3 regions of the Streptomyces sp. NPDC030183 genome follow, and region 1 is predicted to be linked to each of the others. Evidence: riboswitches for the same ligand, from Rfam matches in the RefSeq annotation. Region 1 holds a riboswitch; each other region holds the start of a gene.
What was found. Region 1 has a riboswitch for cyclic di-AMP ahead of ACZ4Z2_RS04280 (transglycosylase family protein). Riboswitches for the same ligand answer to the same signal wherever they lie in the genome.
Positions count from the first base shown of each region.

Region 1 (5,595 bases):
GCAGGGCAGGAAGGACGAAGCCGAGGCATGGCTGGGTAAGGCCGCCCGACAAGGCCACTACTACGCGAGGAAACGGCTCGCGGAGGCTCCCACCCCCCAGCCCGACCGGCCCGATACCGTCGACGAGTGACCAACCAGCCCCACCCGCCACACTCCCAGCCGCAGCCGCAGCCGCAGCCGCAGCCGCAGCCGCACTCCCAGCCGCAGCCGGAGTCTCCCTCTCAGGCCGCCCCGGTGCCCGCCCTGTTCACCTGGGAGTTCGCCACCGACCCCTACCCTGCCTACGCCTGGCTCCGCGAGCACGCGCCCGTGCACCGCACGAAGCTGCCCAGCGGCGTGGAGGCATGGCTGGTCACCCGGTACGCCGACGCCAAGCAGGCCCTCGCCGACCAGCGTCTGTCCAAGAACCCGGCGCACCACGACGAGCCCGCGCACGCCAAGGGCAAGACCGGTATCCCCGGTGAGCGCAAGGCCGAGTTGATGACGCACCTGCTGAACATCGACCCGCCGGACCACACCCGGCTGCGCCGCCTGGTCTCCAAGGCGTTCACGCCGCGCAGGGTCGCCGAGTTCGCCCCCAGGGTGCGGGAGCTGACGGACGACCTCATCGACCGGTTCGCGCAGAAGGGCGAGGCCGACCTCATCCACGAGTTCGCCTTCCCGCTCCCGATCTACGCGATCTGTGACCTGCTCGGCGTCCCCCGCGAGGACCAGGACGACTTCCGGGACTGGGCGGGGATGATGATCCGGCACGGCGGAGGGCCGCGCGGCGGCGTCGCCAGGTCGGTGAAGAAGATGCGCGGCTATCTCGCGGACCTCATCCACCGCAAGCGTGCGGCGCTGCCCGCCGAACCCACCCCTGGCGAGGACCTCATCTCCGGTCTCATCCGGGCCTCGGACCACGGTGAGCACCTCACCGAGAACGAGGCGGCCGCCATGGCCTTCATCCTTCTCTTCGCCGGTTTCGAGACCACCGTCAACCTCATCGGCAACGGCACCTACGCCCTGCTCACCCACCCCGAGCAGCGCGCCCGCCTCCAGACCTCCCTCGGCGCGGGCGAGACGGCCCTGCTGGAGACCGGCGTCGAGGAACTCCTCCGCTACGACGGTCCCGTGGAGCTCGCCACCTGGCGGTTCGCCACGCGGCCGCTGAGCATCGGCGGGCAGGACATCGCCGCCGGCGACCCGGTGCTGGTCGTCCTCGCGGCGGCGGACCGCGACCCGGCCCGCTTCGCCGACCCCGACACCCTCGACCTCTCCCGCCGCGACAACCAGCACCTCGGCTACGGCCACGGCATCCACTACTGCCTGGGCGCCCCCCTCGCCCGCCTGGAGGGGCAGACCGCGCTGGCGATGCTCCTCACCCGCCTGCCCGACCTGCGGCTCGCGGCCGACCCCGCCGACCTGCGCTGGCGGGGCGGTCTCATCATGCGCGGACTGCGCACGCTTCCCGTCGAGTTCACACCGCGTCAGGGCTGGTGAACGGGCCGTACCCCTATCAGGAACAGCGGCGGAAAGTGACACACCCTCAAGTTCGTGATCTTCACGTGATCTCCGCTGCATTAACTTGTGACAACTGATCGTCTACGGATACGTTCACACGTCAGTGCGAAGGATGGTCACATCCCTCGCACAGCTCTCTGCTGTCGCGTGAAAGGCAACCGCATGCTCTCCGGGAACGGTCGTCACCGTCGCCCCCGTCAGGCTCCGGCACTCCTCGTCGCGGCCGGAGTGACCGGCTCCGCCATCGCCATCCCGCTCCTCGGCGCCACCGGCGCGAGCGCGGCCAGCGGAACCACCTGGGATCAGGTGGCGGAGTGCGAGAGCGGCGGCTCCTGGAGCGCGGACACCGGGAACGGGCGCTACGGCGGCCTCCAGATCTCCCAGGCGAACTGGGAGCGCCACGGCGGCCTCGACTACGCGACCAGCCCCGACCAGGCCAGCCGTTCGCAGCAAATCGCGGTCGCCGAGAGAATCCTCGCCGATCAGGGTGTCGGCGCCTGGTCCACCTGCGGACTCCTCCACAACCTCGACGGTGACTCCGCCTCGGCCGACGTGGACACAGGCGTGGCGGGAGATTCCTCCAGCTCGGGTGATTCGTCCGGTTCATCCAGTTCATCCGGTAACTCCACCAAGTCCACTGACTCCTCTGATTCATCCGGTTCATCCGTTTCATCGGACTCCTCGGATTCCTCCGGATCGCCTGATGGGTCGGGTTCATCGGAATCGTCTGATTCGTCCTCCGATGTCGCTGGCGCCTCCGAGGACTCCGCCGAGGCCGACACCGCCGACGGCTCGCAGGAATCCGGCAGCTCGGCCCCGGATGACGCCAAGAGCGGCGACTCGGACAACTCCGCGCGGAGCGACACGTCTTCCACCAGCGGCGATGTCGATGGCGGCACCGGTCGCCACCGTGGCGCGAGCGCCGAGGAAGGCGTCCACGCCGACGCCGCCGACTCCCGCGGCGAGACCTCCGCCGGCCGTCATGCCTCCCGCGGCGGCGACGCCTCCCGTGAGGCCGTCGACGGCTCGTACACCGTCCGCCCCGGGGACAGCCTGACCGCCATCGCCGACTCCCTTGAGGTGGGCGGCGGGTGGCGGGAGCTGTACGCCGAGAACGAGGGCACGGTCGGAACCGACCCGGACCTCATCCTTCCCGGTCAGACCCTGGAAGTCGGTGCCGAAACGGGCGAAAAGTAGCGGCAGTTCGGGTCATGGTTCGCCCCTTGATGTCCGTTTTGATCTCGGTGGGAGATGAATCACAGACCCCCTGATCGTCTTTGAAATTCGGCGAATCACGTGTTTACGGTCGTGACCGCTCGCCACAGCGGGCCCTTGCGGTCGTCACGCCGAATCCTGCCGACGGCCGCTCGGAACAGTCGTCGCGTCAAGCGCCGTAGGCAGGAGCGGGGGACCCAAGGTTTGCGCCGGGTCCGGCGGTTGAGGCCCTTCGGGGTCACGCCGCCGGCACCGGCTCGGGGTGAAGCCGCATCACGTGCGCCGGAAGGCGAGCGGGTGCGGCCGGGCAACTCAACCGGCCCGAACCCGACAGCTCACCTCGTAGGCGTCGGTGAGGGGATCACTCCATGCTGTTTTCCAGCAAGGGCAAGCACCGTCGTCCGTCCAGGACCGCTCGCGCCATCGCCGTCGCCGGTGTCACCGGCGCCGCCGCGATCGCCGCCCCGCTCATGGCGGCCGGCAGCGCCTCCGCCGCCACCGAGTCCGAGTGGGACGCCGTCGCCCAGTGCGAGTCCGGCGGTGACTGGTCCATCAACACCGGCAACGGCTACTACGGCGGTCTGCAGTTCTCGGCCTCCACCTGGGCCGCGTACGGCGGCACGCAGTACGCCTCCACGGCCGACCAGGCCAGCAAGGCCCAGCAGATCGCCGTCGCCGAGAAGGTCCTCGCGGGCCAGGGTGCGGGTGCCTGGCCGGTCTGCGGCAAGGGTCTGTCCAGCGCCTCGTACGACGGCGCCGCCGCCTCCTCCGGCAACTCCGGCTCGGACTCCTCCTCTTCCTCGTCGCAGGAGAGCACTCAGGAGACCCGCGCCTCGCGTTCCTCCGAGCGCGCCACCGTCGAGACCCCGACCGGCAAGAAGGTCAAGAAGGGCGACGGCGAGTACAAGGTCGTCAGCGGTGACACCCTCAGCAGCATCGCCGCGAAGAAGAACGTCAAGGGTGGCTGGGAGAAGCTCTTCGAGCTGAACAAGGACATCATCGACGACGCCGACTTCATCTACCCCGGCCAGCAGCTCCACCTGAGCTGACGACCGGACCAGGACCGATGGTTCGGCCGGGCCGAAAAATGGCCGCTCCCCGGCTGAACCTCGGTCCGCTCCCGGCCGTGTCCTCCTGAGTGAAGACCTCGTGAGGGCCGCCCCCCGTCCCCACGGGCTCCCCGCCCCGGTGCGCATTCCCCCGTACGCACCGGGGCGGGGTTTTTCTGTGTCCGGGCCTGCTCCGCCCATCTGTCCGGGCCCGCTCCGCCCACCTGTCCGGCCCTCCGCCGACCCTTCTGTTCACTTTCCCGCCCACCCCCCTTTGTTCCGGGCTGGAACAATGGGTACGGTCTGTCTGTCCACGGGACGGTCGGTCGGCTGCCGACGGGCCCGGGGCGGTTAGGCTCTAGTCGCATGGCCCTCGTGGCCCCGCACCAACGCGTCACATCCCAAGAAGGAGATGCTCGTGCCGTCCATCGACGTCGTCGTAGCCCGGGAAATCCTGGACTCCCGAGGCAACCCCACGGTCGAGGTCGAGGTCGGCCTCGACGACGGCAGCACCGGTCGTGCCGCCGTCCCGTCCGGCGCCTCCACGGGCGCCTTCGAGGCCATCGAGCTCCGTGACGGCGACCCCAACCGCTACCTCGGCAAGGGCGTCGAGAAGGCGGTCCTCGCCGTGATCGAGCAGATCGGCCCGGAGCTGGTCGGCTACGACGCCACCGAGCAGCGCCTGATCGACCAGGCCATGTTCGACCTGGACGCCACCGACAACAAGGGCTCCCTCGGCGCCAACGCCATCCTCGGCGTCTCCCTCGCCGTCGCCCACGCCGCCTCCGAGGCCAGCGACCTGCCGCTCTTCCGCTACCTGGGCGGCCCGAACGCGCACCTGCTGCCCGTTCCGATGATGAACATCCTGAACGGCGGCTCGCACGCCGACACCAACGTGGACATCCAGGAGTTCATGATCGCCCCGATCGGCGCGGAGTCCTTCTCCGAGGCGCTGCGCTGGGGTGCCGAGGTCTACCACACCCTCAAGAAGGTCCTGAAGCGCAAGGGCCTCAACACCGGCCTCGGCGACGAGGGCGGCTTCGCCCCGAACCTGGACTCCAACCGCGCCGCCCTCGACCTCATCCTGGAGGCCGTCAACGAGGCCGGCTACACCCCCGGCGAGCAGATCGCCCTGGCGCTCGACGTCGCCGCCTCCGAGTTCTACAAGGACGGCGTGTACGTCTTCGAGGGCAAGGAGCGCACCGCCGCCGAGATGACGGACTACTACGCGGAGCTCGTCGACGCGTACCCGCTCGTCTCCATCGAGGACCCGCTGTTCGAGGACGACTGGGACGGCTGGAAGACCATCACCGAGCGCCTCGGCGACAAGGTGCAGCTCGTCGGTGACGACCTGTTCGTCACCAACCCCGAGCGTCTCGCCCGTGGCATCGAGGAGGGCGCGGCCAACGCGCTGCTCGTCAAGGTCAACCAGATCGGCTCGCTCACCGAGACCCTGGACGCCGTCGAGCTGGCCCAGCGCAACGGCTTCAAGTGCATGATGTCCCACCGCTCCGGCGAGACCGAGGACGTCACCATCGCCGACCTCGCCGTCGCCGTGAACTGCGGCCAGATCAAGACCGGCGCCCCGGCCCGCTCGGACCGCGTCGCCAAGTACAACCAGCTGCTGCGCATCGAGGAGATCCTCGACGACGCCGCGGTGTACGCCGGCCGCAGCGCGTTCCCGCGCTTCAAGGGCTGACACCAGTAGGGCGGCAGTAGGAAGCGTCGCACGTACGTCCCCGTACCCGGTCCCGTACCGTGTGCGGGGACGTACGCACGTAGGGACCGTAGGAAGGGGAAGTGGGACATGCCCGTGAAGGACCGGGAC
Region 1 covers NZ_JBVIBK010000002.1:315,646-321,240, forward strand. The annotation lists gene ACZ4Z2_RS04265 (tetratricopeptide repeat protein) at 1-130, shown strand, start outside; gene ACZ4Z2_RS04270 (cytochrome P450 family protein) at 235-1,482, shown strand; gene ACZ4Z2_RS04275 (transglycosylase family protein) at 1,666-2,700, shown strand; cyclic di-AMP (ydaO/yuaA leader) riboswitch at 2,883-3,082, shown strand; gene ACZ4Z2_RS04280 (transglycosylase family protein) at 3,087-3,767, shown strand; gene eno (phosphopyruvate hydratase) at 4,186-5,466, shown strand; gene ACZ4Z2_RS04290 (FtsB family cell division protein) at 5,575-5,595, shown strand, end outside.

Region 2 (5,595 bases), on a different contig from region 1:
GCCCGCCGCGCAGTGCATCAGCGCGGGCACGCTGTCCTCCGCCAGCGCGTGCAGCACTCGGGAGTGCTCGGCCGTGCGGTGCTTGATGATCATGCGGTAGGAGGCGATCATCCGGCCGGCCGCCTTGCCGTCGTCCAGCAGGGCGCGCAGCTGGTCCACGTCGCCGTCGCGGACCATCTTCCAGAACTCGGCGCCGTCCGCCGGGTCGGACAGCGGGAGGTTGACGTTCCGCACGCCGGGGAGTTCGACGTCCGGGCCCTCCAGCTTCTGGTCGGCCGCATTGCGGAAGTCGAAGATCGTGTGCAGTCCGAGGGAGCCGAGGAACGCGGCGTCCTCGTCGGTGGCGTGCGCGAGATGCCCGCTGCGGAACAGCACTCCGTGACGCACCCGGCGGCCGTCCACGGTGGGCAGGCCGCCCACGTCGCGGAAATTGCGCACCGCGGCCAACTCGGGCTCGGTCGACGGGATCTGCTGCGTCACGGGGGCTCCTCCCATCCGGCCGTCGGCGCCGATCGTCGACGGGCACGCGCTCGGCATCGAGGCGCCTCTCGACGATACGACACGCGTGGGCACCGCAATGAGTTGTCCACAGGCGTCCGCGGCGGTCCGGCGCGGGTTTTCCACAGGGGGCGGAGCGCTCCCACGACGACCTGCCATGATGTTGAAGCACGATCGCACCTGTTCGAATTTGTGAGGCCATGATGTTGGACATCGCCACGGACGGCCGGACCTGGCTTCTCACGGGCCCCCGGAGCAGTTACGCCCTGCGGCTCACCGAGAACGACGAGCTGCTGCACCTGCACTGGGGCCCGCGGATCGCCCTCGCCGACGCCGAGGAGCTGGTCGCCCGCCAGGAGTTGCCCTACTGGCCCTTCGAGGCCCCCCTGGACGGCCACGAGGAGTACCCCGTCGAGGGCGGGCCCCGTTTCACCCGCCCCGCTCTCTCGGTCCGCACCGAGGAGCGGCGCGGCACCGAGTGGACCTTCCAGGGGCACGAGGCGGACGGTGACGAGCTGCGTCTGCGCTTCCTCGACGACGGTCTGCGGATCACGCTGCACTACCGGATGCGCGACGACATCGTGGAGCGCTGGGTGACCCTCGCCAACGAGGGGCCCGCCGTGGAGCTGCTGCGGGCCGACTCGGCGACCTGGACCCTGCCCCGCCGCGAGGAGAGCTGGCGCCTGTCCCAGCTGCACGGCCGGTGGGCGGCCGAGTCCCGGCTGGTGCGCGGTGAGCTGACCTACGGGGAGAAGGTCATCGGCAGCCGCCGCGGGCACACCGGACACCAGCACCTGCCCTGGGTCGCTCTCGACACCGACGCCACCGAGGAGCGGGGCGAGGTCTACGGCTGCGCCCTCGGCTGGTCGGGCTCCTGGCGGATCGCCGTGGCCCAGCTGCCGGACGCGCGGGTGCAGATCACCGGCGGCGCCGGGTACGACGAGTCGGGCCTGCTCCGGCTGGAGACGGGTGAGACGTTCACCACGCCCGTCTTCGCCGGACTGTGGACCGACGCCGGCCACGGCGGGGCGAGCCGCGCCTGGCACGCCTACCAGCGGGCGTACATCATCCCGGACGCCGACCAGGACCGGCCGGTGCTGTTCAACTCCTGGGAGGCCACGGAGTTCGACATCTCGGAGGAGCAGCAGCGGGCGCTCGCCGAGCGGGCGGCGGCCATCGGGGTCGAGCTGTTCGTGGTCGACGACGGCTGGTTCGGGGCGCGCACCAGCGACCGGGCCGGCCTCGGCGACTGGACGCCCAACCCGGACCGCTTCCCCGAGGGGCTGAAGCCGCTCGCCGACCAGGTGCACGCCCTCGGGATGCAGTTCGGCATCTGGGTCGAGCCCGAGATGGTCAACCCCGACAGCGAGCTGTACCGGGCGCACCCCGACTGGGCGCAGTTCCAACCGGGACGAAAGCGGACGGAACTCCGCAATCAGCTCGTGCTCAACCTCGCACGGCCGGACGTCCAGGAGTACCTGTGGGAGAAGCTGGACGCCCTGCTCTCCAGTGCCCCGATCGACTATGTGAAGTGGGACTTCAACCGCTGCTTCACGGACGCCGGCTGGCCCGGTGAGCCCTACCCGCAGAAGCTGTGGGTCGAGCACGTGCACGCCTTCTACGCCCTGCTGGACCGGCTGCGGGCCGCGCACCCGGGCGTCGCCTTCGAGTCGTGCTCGGGCGGCGGCGGCCGGATCGACCTTGGGGTGATGTCCCGGACCGACCAGGTGTGGACCTCCGACAACACCGACCCGCTGGACCGGCTCGCCATCCAGCACGGGTTCAGTCACCTCCACCCGGCGCGGGTCATGGCCGCCTGGGTGACCGACAGTCCGAACAACCAGCTCAACGGCCGCGTCAGCTCCCTGCGGTTCCGCTTCGTCAGCGCCATGGCGGGCGTGCTCGGCGTCGGCGGCGACCTCACGAAGTGGAGCGACGAGGAGCTGGCCGAGGCGCGGGAGTGGGTGGAGCTGTACAAGGAGATCAAGCCCGTCGTGCAGCGCGGCGACCAGTACCGGCTGCGCCCGCCGGGCGGAGGCCTGAGCGCCGTGCAGTACGTCCACGGTGACGAGGTGGTCGTCCTCGCCTGCCTCCAGGCCCAGCACTACGGCGAGCCGCTCCCGCCGCTGCGGCTGCGCGGCCTCGACCCCGCGAAGACCTATGAATGCCGCGAAACGGGCGAAGTGCACCGAGGGGCTGTGCTGTTGCACCACGGCCTGCGGACCGGGCTGCGCGGCGACTTCGATGCGACGGTTATCCGCCTGCGTCGCATCTGAGCGTTCTGTCCGAAATGGAGCCATTAATCCAACTGGCCCTGGAATAAAGACTACTGAGGCGTAGGCGCGTGAGCAGCGTCATATCCGTGACGCACCGTCGCCGTCATGCTCACGTAATTCTTGGTCTTTTCCAGGGCGGTTGGAAATAGAAAGACGGCGCTCCATTACGGAGCGTAATCGGGATTCGTTGTATGGATCACGTAGGGAGACGCACGGGAAATCCCGATGGTTGTCTCTGTGGGGACAAGTCGCTTACGTTCACCCTCGATCCGGACGGACGCCCAATCCTGCCGCCGACCGGAGCCGCGTACCGACCCGATCCATGGCAGGAGCGGGGGACCCACAGGTAGTACCGCCTGTTCCGGTCTCCGGAACGGCTAGGGGTAAAGCCGAGCGCAAGCCCGGCCGGACATCTCCAGTCCGCACCCGACAGCTCACCTCGCAGGCGCCGGAGAGGAATTCGCCATGCCCGCGAAGGGTAAGCACCGCCGTCCGAAGTCCCAGCGTCTCACCCGCTCCATCGCCGCCGCCGGAACCGGTGGCGCCGCGCTCGCGCTGCCCCTGATGGGCGCCGCCGGCGCCCACGCCGCGACCCCCACGGCCGCCGTTTCCGGGCCTTCCGGGAAGACCGTCACGGCCACCCCCGAGAAGGGTGCCGTCGAACAGGTCGCCGCCAAGAAGAAGGCGACGAAGACCTACACGGTCAAGGCCGGCGACTATCTCGCGAAGATCGCGGACGAGCAGGACGTCCAGGGCGGCTGGAAGCGGCTCTACTCGGACAACCGCTCCGTGATCGGCTCCGACCCCTCGCTCATCCACCCGGGCCTGAAGCTCGCCATCGGCGGCAAGGCCACGTCCGCCGGGCTGACGCACACCTCGACGAAGACCCGGTCGCCGCAGCCGGCGAAGCCCTCCCAGCCGTCCAAGGCCTCCGGGTCCGCGGCCAAGGAGACGACCGCCGCGCCCGCCGGTCAGGCCGCCCAGACCAGCGGTTCCGGCTTCACCCTGCCCATCCAGGGCGCCACCGTCGGCACCGCGTACAAGACCGCCGGCAGCATGTGGTCCAGCGGCTACCACACCGGCGTCGACTTCGTGGCCCCGACCGGCACCAGCCTCAAGGCCGTGGGCGCGGGCACCGTCGTCTCGGCCGGCTGGGGCGGCGCGTACGGCAACCAGGTCGTCATCAAGCTCGCCGACGGCTACTACGCCCAGTACGCCCACCTCTCCTCGATCGGCGTCTCGGCGGGCCAGTCCGTCAGCGGCGGCCAGGAGATCGGCCTCTCGGGCGCCACCGGCAACGTTACCGGCCCGCACCTGCACTTCGAGATCCGGACGACCCCCGACTACGGCTCGGACATCGACCCGCTGGCCTACCTGCGGTCGAAGGGCGTCACCGTCTGACGTGCCGCCGACGGCGGACTGAGCGCGGCGCAGGCCGGACCCCGATCCCCGGGGTCCGGCCTGCGGCGTATTCCCTGGTTGAACGAATCTTGAAGCGTGGTCTATCTCACCGCCCGTCAACCCCTTATTACGGTCGCGTAGGTCACATCGGAAGGTGAATCATGACCCGATGTGGCAGACGATTCGAAGAACAGCAGATCAGTGATCGGGTCGTACGTGGCGGTGGGGGACAGCTTCACCGAGGGCGTCGGCGACCCCGGCCCCGACGGGGCGTTCGTCGGTTGGGCGGACCGGTTCGCGGTGCTCCTCGCGGACCGGGTGCCCGAAGGCGACTTCAGGTACACCAATCTCGCGGTACGGGGGAAGCTCCTCGACCAGATCGTCGAGGACCAGGTGCCGAGGGCTCTCGAACTCGCCCCGGATCTCCTTTCCTTCTGTGCCGGCGGGAACGACATCATCCGGCCCGGCACCGACCCCGACGAGGTCGCGGAGCGGTTCGAGCGGGCGGTGGCCCGGCTCACCTCGGCGATCGGCACGGTGATGGTGACCACCGGGTTCGACACCCGTGACGTGCCGGTGCTCCGGCATCTGCGCGGCAAGATCGCGACCTACAACGGGCATGTGCGGGCCATCGCCGACCGGTACGGGTGCCCCGTGCTCGACCTGTGGTCCCTGCGGACCGTGCAGGACCGGCGCGCCTGGGACCACGACCGGCTGCACCTGTCGCCCGAGGGGCACACCCGGGTCGCTCTGCGGGCCGGGCAGGTGCTGGGCGTGGAGGTGCCCGCGGACCCCGAGCAGCCGTGGCCGCCGTTGCCGCCGCGGGGGACGTTCGAGGTGCGCCGGGACAACATCCAGTGGGCCCGGGAGTACCTCGTGCCGTGGATCGGGCGGCGGCTGCGCGGGGAGTCGTCCGGCGACCATGTGTCGGCCAAGGGGGCGCTGTCGCCCGACGACATCAAGATGCGGATCGCTTCCGTGGCCTGAGGGCGTTCGGCCGGGTCCGCCCACAGTTCGTCGTGGGGCGGGCCCGCGCCGCCGCGGGGCCGCCCGTCCCCTCCCCAGGGGTCAGCTCGTCGGTGTCTCCGGCAGGTTCAGTTCGCGGGCCAGCGTCTCGTCCGCCCATAGCCGGGCCTTCGCGCGGGAGACCGCTCCGTCGTAGGACGTGAGCTGCACGGCCAGGCCGTCCAGGAGGGCGGTGAGGCGGAGGGCCGAGGCCCGGGGGTCGGGGCAGTGGAACTCGGCCGCGGCCACGCCCTCCTCGATGAGGCCGATGAGCGCGGCCTTCCACTGCAGGTCCAGGTCGCGGGTGACCTCGCGCAGGGCGGGGTCGCGGAGCGAGACCGCCCAGCCCTCGATCCACAGGCGCCAGCCCTTGGCCTGGCCGGTGGGGGCGTACCAGCGGACGGCCGCCCTGAGG
Region 2 covers NZ_JBVIBK010000005.1:42,423-48,017, forward strand. The annotation lists gene ACZ4Z2_RS07690 (tyrosine-protein phosphatase) at 1-480, opposite strand, end outside; gene ACZ4Z2_RS07695 (alpha-galactosidase) at 702-2,774, shown strand; cyclic di-AMP (ydaO/yuaA leader) riboswitch at 3,077-3,235, shown strand; gene ACZ4Z2_RS07700 (M23 family metallopeptidase) at 3,240-4,175, shown strand; gene ACZ4Z2_RS07705 (SGNH/GDSL hydrolase family protein) at 4,377-5,162, shown strand; gene ACZ4Z2_RS07710 (TetR/AcrR family transcriptional regulator) at 5,244-5,595, opposite strand, start outside.
Region 2: linked by a shared signal. The riboswitch ahead of ACZ4Z2_RS07700 (M23 family metallopeptidase) and the one ahead of ACZ4Z2_RS04280 (transglycosylase family protein) in region 1 are both predicted to bind cyclic di-AMP.

Region 3 (5,595 bases), on a different contig from region 1:
ACCGCCACCGCGAGCGCCGGCCCGGGCCGGGCGGCCGCTCGCGCGGCCTCGCGCTCACGTCGCCGCGCTCCGGCCAAACGTTCCGCCCTGCTGACCGTGGCCGTCCCGTCGGCGTGCGTGATGGGTGTCGCGGGCATCGCGGCGGCCTCCGTGGGCGTCGGCGGTGGCGAGACGGAGACGACGGCGGCGACCAAGTCGGACGCCACCGCCGTCAAGCCGTCCACGGCCAACAACCAGCTCGACACCCAGCTGGAGAACCTGTCCGCCGAGGCCGACGACTTCGCCGACCGGGCGAGCCGCACACAGGAGCGCATCGACCTCAAGGCCCAGCAGGAGCTGGAGCAGAAGAAGGCGGCGGCCGAGGCGGCCCGCAAGGAACGACTGCGGCCGAAGTTCGCACTGCCGGTCGCCCGGCACGGGCTCAGCGCGTACTACGGGCAGTCCGGCGTCAACTGGATGTCGCTGCACACCGGTATCGACTTCCCCGTCTCGTACGGCACGCCCGTGATGGCCGCGACCGACGGCACCGTGCGCACGCAGTGGAACCCGGCCTACGGCAACATGGTCATCGTGACCGCCAAGGACGGCACGGAGACCTGGTACTGCCACCTCTCCACGTACAAGGTCGCCTCCGGTGCGACGGTCAAGGCCGGAGATGTCATCGCCTACTCGGGCAACTCGGGCAACTCGACCGGCCCGCACCTGCACTTCGAGGTCCACCCCGCGGGCGGCTCGGCCATAGACCCCCTGCCGTGGCTGCGCAGCCACGGACTGGACCCGACGTAACCGTCGCCGACCGGCACCAACACGACAACCGGGCCCCTGCTGAGCAGGGGCCCGAGTCATGTCACCGGAGGCGGAGGCTCGTCGCCGAGCCTCCGACGGGTCGCTACAGCTTCTCCACCGGCGCGTACCGCAGCAGCAGCCGCTTCGGCTTGGCATCGCCGAAGTCGATCGTCGCCTCCCCGTTGGCTCCCGTGCCCTTGACGGCGACGACGGTGCCGAGGCCGAACTGGTCGTGGGTGACACGGTCGCCGACGGCGAGGGAGACCACCGGCTTCTCGTTGGTGCGGCGGGTGGCGAAGCCGGACGCGCCCGAGGCGGAGGAACGGGAACGCGACGACGACAGCGACGACGCGATCCCGCCGACCGGGCCGGAAGCCATCGGCGCGGAGCCGCCCTTGCGCTTCCACTCCAGGTAGGTGGCCGGAATCTCCTCCAGGAAGCGGGACGGCGGGTTGTACGACGGCTGGCCCCAGGCGCTGCGCATCGACGACCGGGTGAGGTAGAGCCGTTCGCGCGCGCGGGTGATGCCGACGTAGGCGAGGCGGCGCTCCTCCTCCAGTTCCTTGGTCTGGCCGAGGGCGCGCATGTGCGGGAAGACGCCGTCCTCCATGCCGGTCAGGAAGACGACGGGGAACTCCAGGCCCTTGGCGGTGTGGAGGGTCATGAGCGTGATGACGCCCGAGCCGTCCTCGTCCTCGTCGGGGATCTGGTCGGAGTCGGCGACCAGGGCGACCCGCTCCAGGAACTCGGCGAGACCCGCGGACGTCGCGCCCTCGCCCTCCCCGGCGGCGGACTCCTGCTCGAACTCCAGGGCCACGGCCGCGAGTTCCTGGAGGTTCTCGATACGGGTCTCGTCCTGGGGGTCGGTGGATGCCTGCAACTCGGCCAGATAGCCCGTGCGTTCGAGGACCGCCTCCAGGACGGTCGCCGGGCCGGCGCCGGACTCGACGACGGTACGCAGGTCCTCCATGAGCGTGTTGAACCGCTTGACCGCGTTCGTCGACCGGGCGGCCATGCCGTACGCCTCGTCGACGCGCTTCAGCGCCTGCGGGAAGCTGATCTTCTCCCGCTGCGAGAGGGCGTCGATCATCGCCTCGGCGCGGTCGCCGATGCCCCGCTTGGGGACGTTGAGGATGCGGCGCAGCGGGACGGAGTCCTCGGGGTTGGCGAGGACGCGCAGGTAGGCCAGGACGTCCCGGACCTCCTTGCGCTCGTAGAAGCGGACACCGCCGACGACCTTGTAGGGCAGGCCGACGCGGATGAAGACCTCTTCGAACACACGGGACTGGGCGTTGGTCCGGTAGAAGACGGCGACGTCCCCGGCCTTCGCCTCGCCCGCGTCCGTCAGGCGGTCTATCTCGTCGGCGACGAACTGGGCCTCGTCGTGCTCGGTGTCGGCGACGTACCCGGTGATCTGGGCGCCGGCGCCCGCGTTGGTCCACAGGTTCTTGGGGCGGCGGGACTCGTTGCGCTCGATGACGGCGTTGGCGGCGGAGAGGATCGTCTGCGTGGAGCGGTAGTTCTGTTCGAGCAGGATCGTCGTCGCGTTCGGGTAGTCCTCCTCGAACTGGAGGATGTTGCGGATCGTCGCACCGCGGAAGGCGTAGATCGACTGGTCGGCGTCACCGACGACGCACAGCTCGGCGGGCGGGATGTCGTACTCGCCGGGGGGCACGTCGACCGGGTGCTCGGAGGTGCCGACCAGTTCCCTGACCAGGGCGTACTGGGCGTGGTTGGTGTCCTGGTACTCATCGACGAGGACATGGCGGAACCGGCGGCGGTAGTGCTCGGCGACATCCGGGAAGGCGCGGAGCAGATTGACCGTCGTCATGATCAGGTCGTCGAAGTCGAGCGCGTTCGCCTCGCGGAGGCGGGACTGGTAGAGCGCGTAGGCCTGGGCGAGGGTCTTCTCGAAGCCGTCGGTGGCCTGGGCGGCGAAGTCCTCCTCGTCGATCAGCTCGTTCTTCAGGTTGCTGATCTTGGCGCTGAAGGACTTGGGCGGGAAACGCTTGGGGTCGAGGTCCAGATCACGGCAGACCAGGGCCATCAGACGCTTGCTGTCGGCTGCGTCGTAGATCGAGAAGGAGGAGGTGAAGCCCAGCTTCTTGCTCTCGCGGCGCAGGATGCGGACGCAGGCGCTGTGGAAGGTCATGACCCACATCGCGTTGGCCCGGGGCCCCACGAGCTGTTCGACGCGCTCCTTCATCTCGCCCGCGGCCTTGTTGGTGAAGGTGATCGCGAGGATCTGGCCCGGGTGGACATTCCGCTCGCCCAGCAGGTGGGCGATGCGGTGGGTGAGCACCCGGGTCTTGCCGGAGCCGGCGCCGGCCACGATGAGCAGGGGGCTGCCGGCGTGCACGACGGCCGCGCGCTGGTTCTCGTTCAGCCCGTCCAGGAGCGCCGCCGCGTCGATCGCGGGGCGTGGGGCGCCGTCGCGGTAGTAGGCGTCCCGGTCCGGCGGCACGTCGAACTTCCCGCCGAACAGATCGTCCGGAATCGACTCCGGCACATGATCGTCCTCGGGCGGCGGCGGGGGCTCCTCGCCGCGGCCGCGGGGGGCCTGGAGGTCCGCCAGGAAGCTGTCGTCAAAGAGGCTGCTCATCGCTCTCCGAGTCTAGGCGCCCCCACTGACAGCGAGGGGCCGCCCCGGGAAGTCCGTACCGGGCACGCTCCGGGCCGCCCCTCGGGACCACCGGCCACCAGTCGCACCCAGCCCATCACGGTGAGCGATCGAACGTAGCACCTATCGCGCCCGCGAGGCCAAGGTCACGAAAACGTATCGGGCATATCGAACATCAACCTTCACACGGACCACACCAGTTGGCTAGCGTCTTGGGTCAGGCCGTACGACCCAACCGGCGAACGTCGCCGGGCCGCACGGCCTCCGCCGAGTCCGGCACGCCCCTCACGGCAGCCGGAGCCGGGGACCCACCGATCTCATGGGGTGAATCGGCCCGACCGCCGTACGCGGCGAGGGCCGTAGGGCAAACCTTCCGAAAGCTTGCGCCCGAACCCGACAGCTAACTCGGTAGGCGGACCACGGAAGGAGTCGCCGAACCATGGCGCCGCACCGCAAGCCGCGTCCGGCCGTCCGAACGCGCGCGGGCATACGTACCCCCGCTCTCGCCACCGCCGCCCTCACCTCCGTGGCCCTTCTCTCCCAGACGGCCACCGCCGCCCCCTCCACCGACGACAAGCCGAGCCTGGAGGAGGTCGAGAAGAAGGTAGGCGACCTCTACCGCCAGGCGGAGACGGCGACCGAGAAGTACAACTCGGCCAAGGAGAAGACGACAAAACAGAAGAAACAGGTCGACAACCTCCTCGACGACGTCGCGAAGCGGACGGAAAAGCTCAACGAAGCGCGCGAGGAGCTGGGTTCGTACGCCGCCGCCCAGTACCGCACGGGGGCCGCCGCCCCCGACACGGCGGCCCTGCTCCTGGCGGACGACCCGCAGGAGTACTTCGCCCAGAACCAGTTGATGGACCGGCTGACGGACCGCCAGCAGGAGGCCGTCGACGAGTACGTCACACAGCAGGCGGAGACCTCGAAGCGGCGCCAGGAGGCGTCCGACGGCCTCGAACAGCTCACCGAGTCGCAGAACGCCCTCAAGTCCAGCAAGGCCAAGGTCCAGGCGAAGCTCGCTGCGGCCCGCGAACTGCTCTCCCAGCTCACCGCGGAGGAGAAGGCCCGCCTCGCGGACCTCCAGCAGCGCAAGCGGGAGGAAGCCGACCGCAAGGCGGAGGAGCTGGCACGGCAGCAGGCGGCGACGGCCGCACGGGCCGAGCCGGCCCAGGAGACCGCGGCGCCCCAGGAGACCCAGCAAACCCAGGAGGCCCCTCAGGAGACCTCCACACCCCCCTCCACCGGGACCACGACGACGGTCGAGGACGCGACGTACGCCTCGAAGGCCACCAAGGCCCTCGCCTTCGCCCGCGCGCAGATCGGCAAGCCGTACGTCTGGGGCGCCACCGGCCCCGGCTCCTACGACTGCTCCGGCCTCACCCAGGCCGCCTGGAAGGCCGCCGGCGTCGACCTCCCCCGCACCACCTACGACCAGGTCAACGCCGGCACGACCGTCTCACTCTCCGCGGCCCGCCCCGGCGACCTGATCTTCTTCTACGACAACATCGGCCACGTCGGCCTCTACATCGGCAACGGCATGATGATCCACGCCCCGAAGCCGGGGACCTACGTCCGCGAGGAGTCGATCTTCTACGACGGCGAGTCCTCGATCCACAGCGTGGTTCGGCCGGCGTAGCGGTCGCGCGACAGGCACGACAGGTCCTACAGGCGCGACAGGTCCGAGCGGCGGGTTCGCCGGGAGGCGGGTCGGCTCAGGTCCAGAGCACCGCGATGAAGATGTTCGCCGTGGTGAGGGCGCCCACCAGTCCGAACAGCGACTTGTCCACGCTCTCCTCGTCGCGCTTCACGTACACCAGCCCCAGGATCACGATCAGCAGCGCCATCTTGATGCCGATCTTGATGTTGTTGACGGGCTGGTCGTCGGCCTGGTTGAGCCCGACGAGGATCGCTCCGGTGATCAGCATGGTGAGCGCGCCGTGCAGCATGGCGGGGACGAAGCGGGCGGTGCCCTGGCCCATGGCCTTCATCTGGGTGAGGAAACCGCCCAGGAGAGCGGCGATCCCGATGATGTGGAGCCCGACGAAGAGGTGGATGAGTACGTCCATGGGCGGAGCCTATTGAGGGGGCGTCGACCGGCCGGGCACCGGGGGCGGGTGCCTCGGCGCCCGGGGGCGCGGCGCGTGCAGGGGCGGCCGTCAGAGCCCGGATGATCTTGCATATATGCG
Region 3 covers NZ_JBVIBK010000008.1:183,793-189,387, reverse strand. The annotation lists gene ACZ4Z2_RS12235 (M23 family metallopeptidase) at 1-786, shown strand, start outside; gene pcrA (DNA helicase PcrA) at 890-3,388, opposite strand; cyclic di-AMP (ydaO/yuaA leader) riboswitch at 3,662-3,836, shown strand; gene ACZ4Z2_RS12225 (C40 family peptidase) at 3,846-5,045, shown strand; gene ACZ4Z2_RS12220 (hypothetical protein) at 5,122-5,475, opposite strand.
Region 3: linked by a shared signal. The riboswitch ahead of ACZ4Z2_RS12225 (C40 family peptidase) and the one ahead of ACZ4Z2_RS04280 (transglycosylase family protein) in region 1 are both predicted to bind cyclic di-AMP.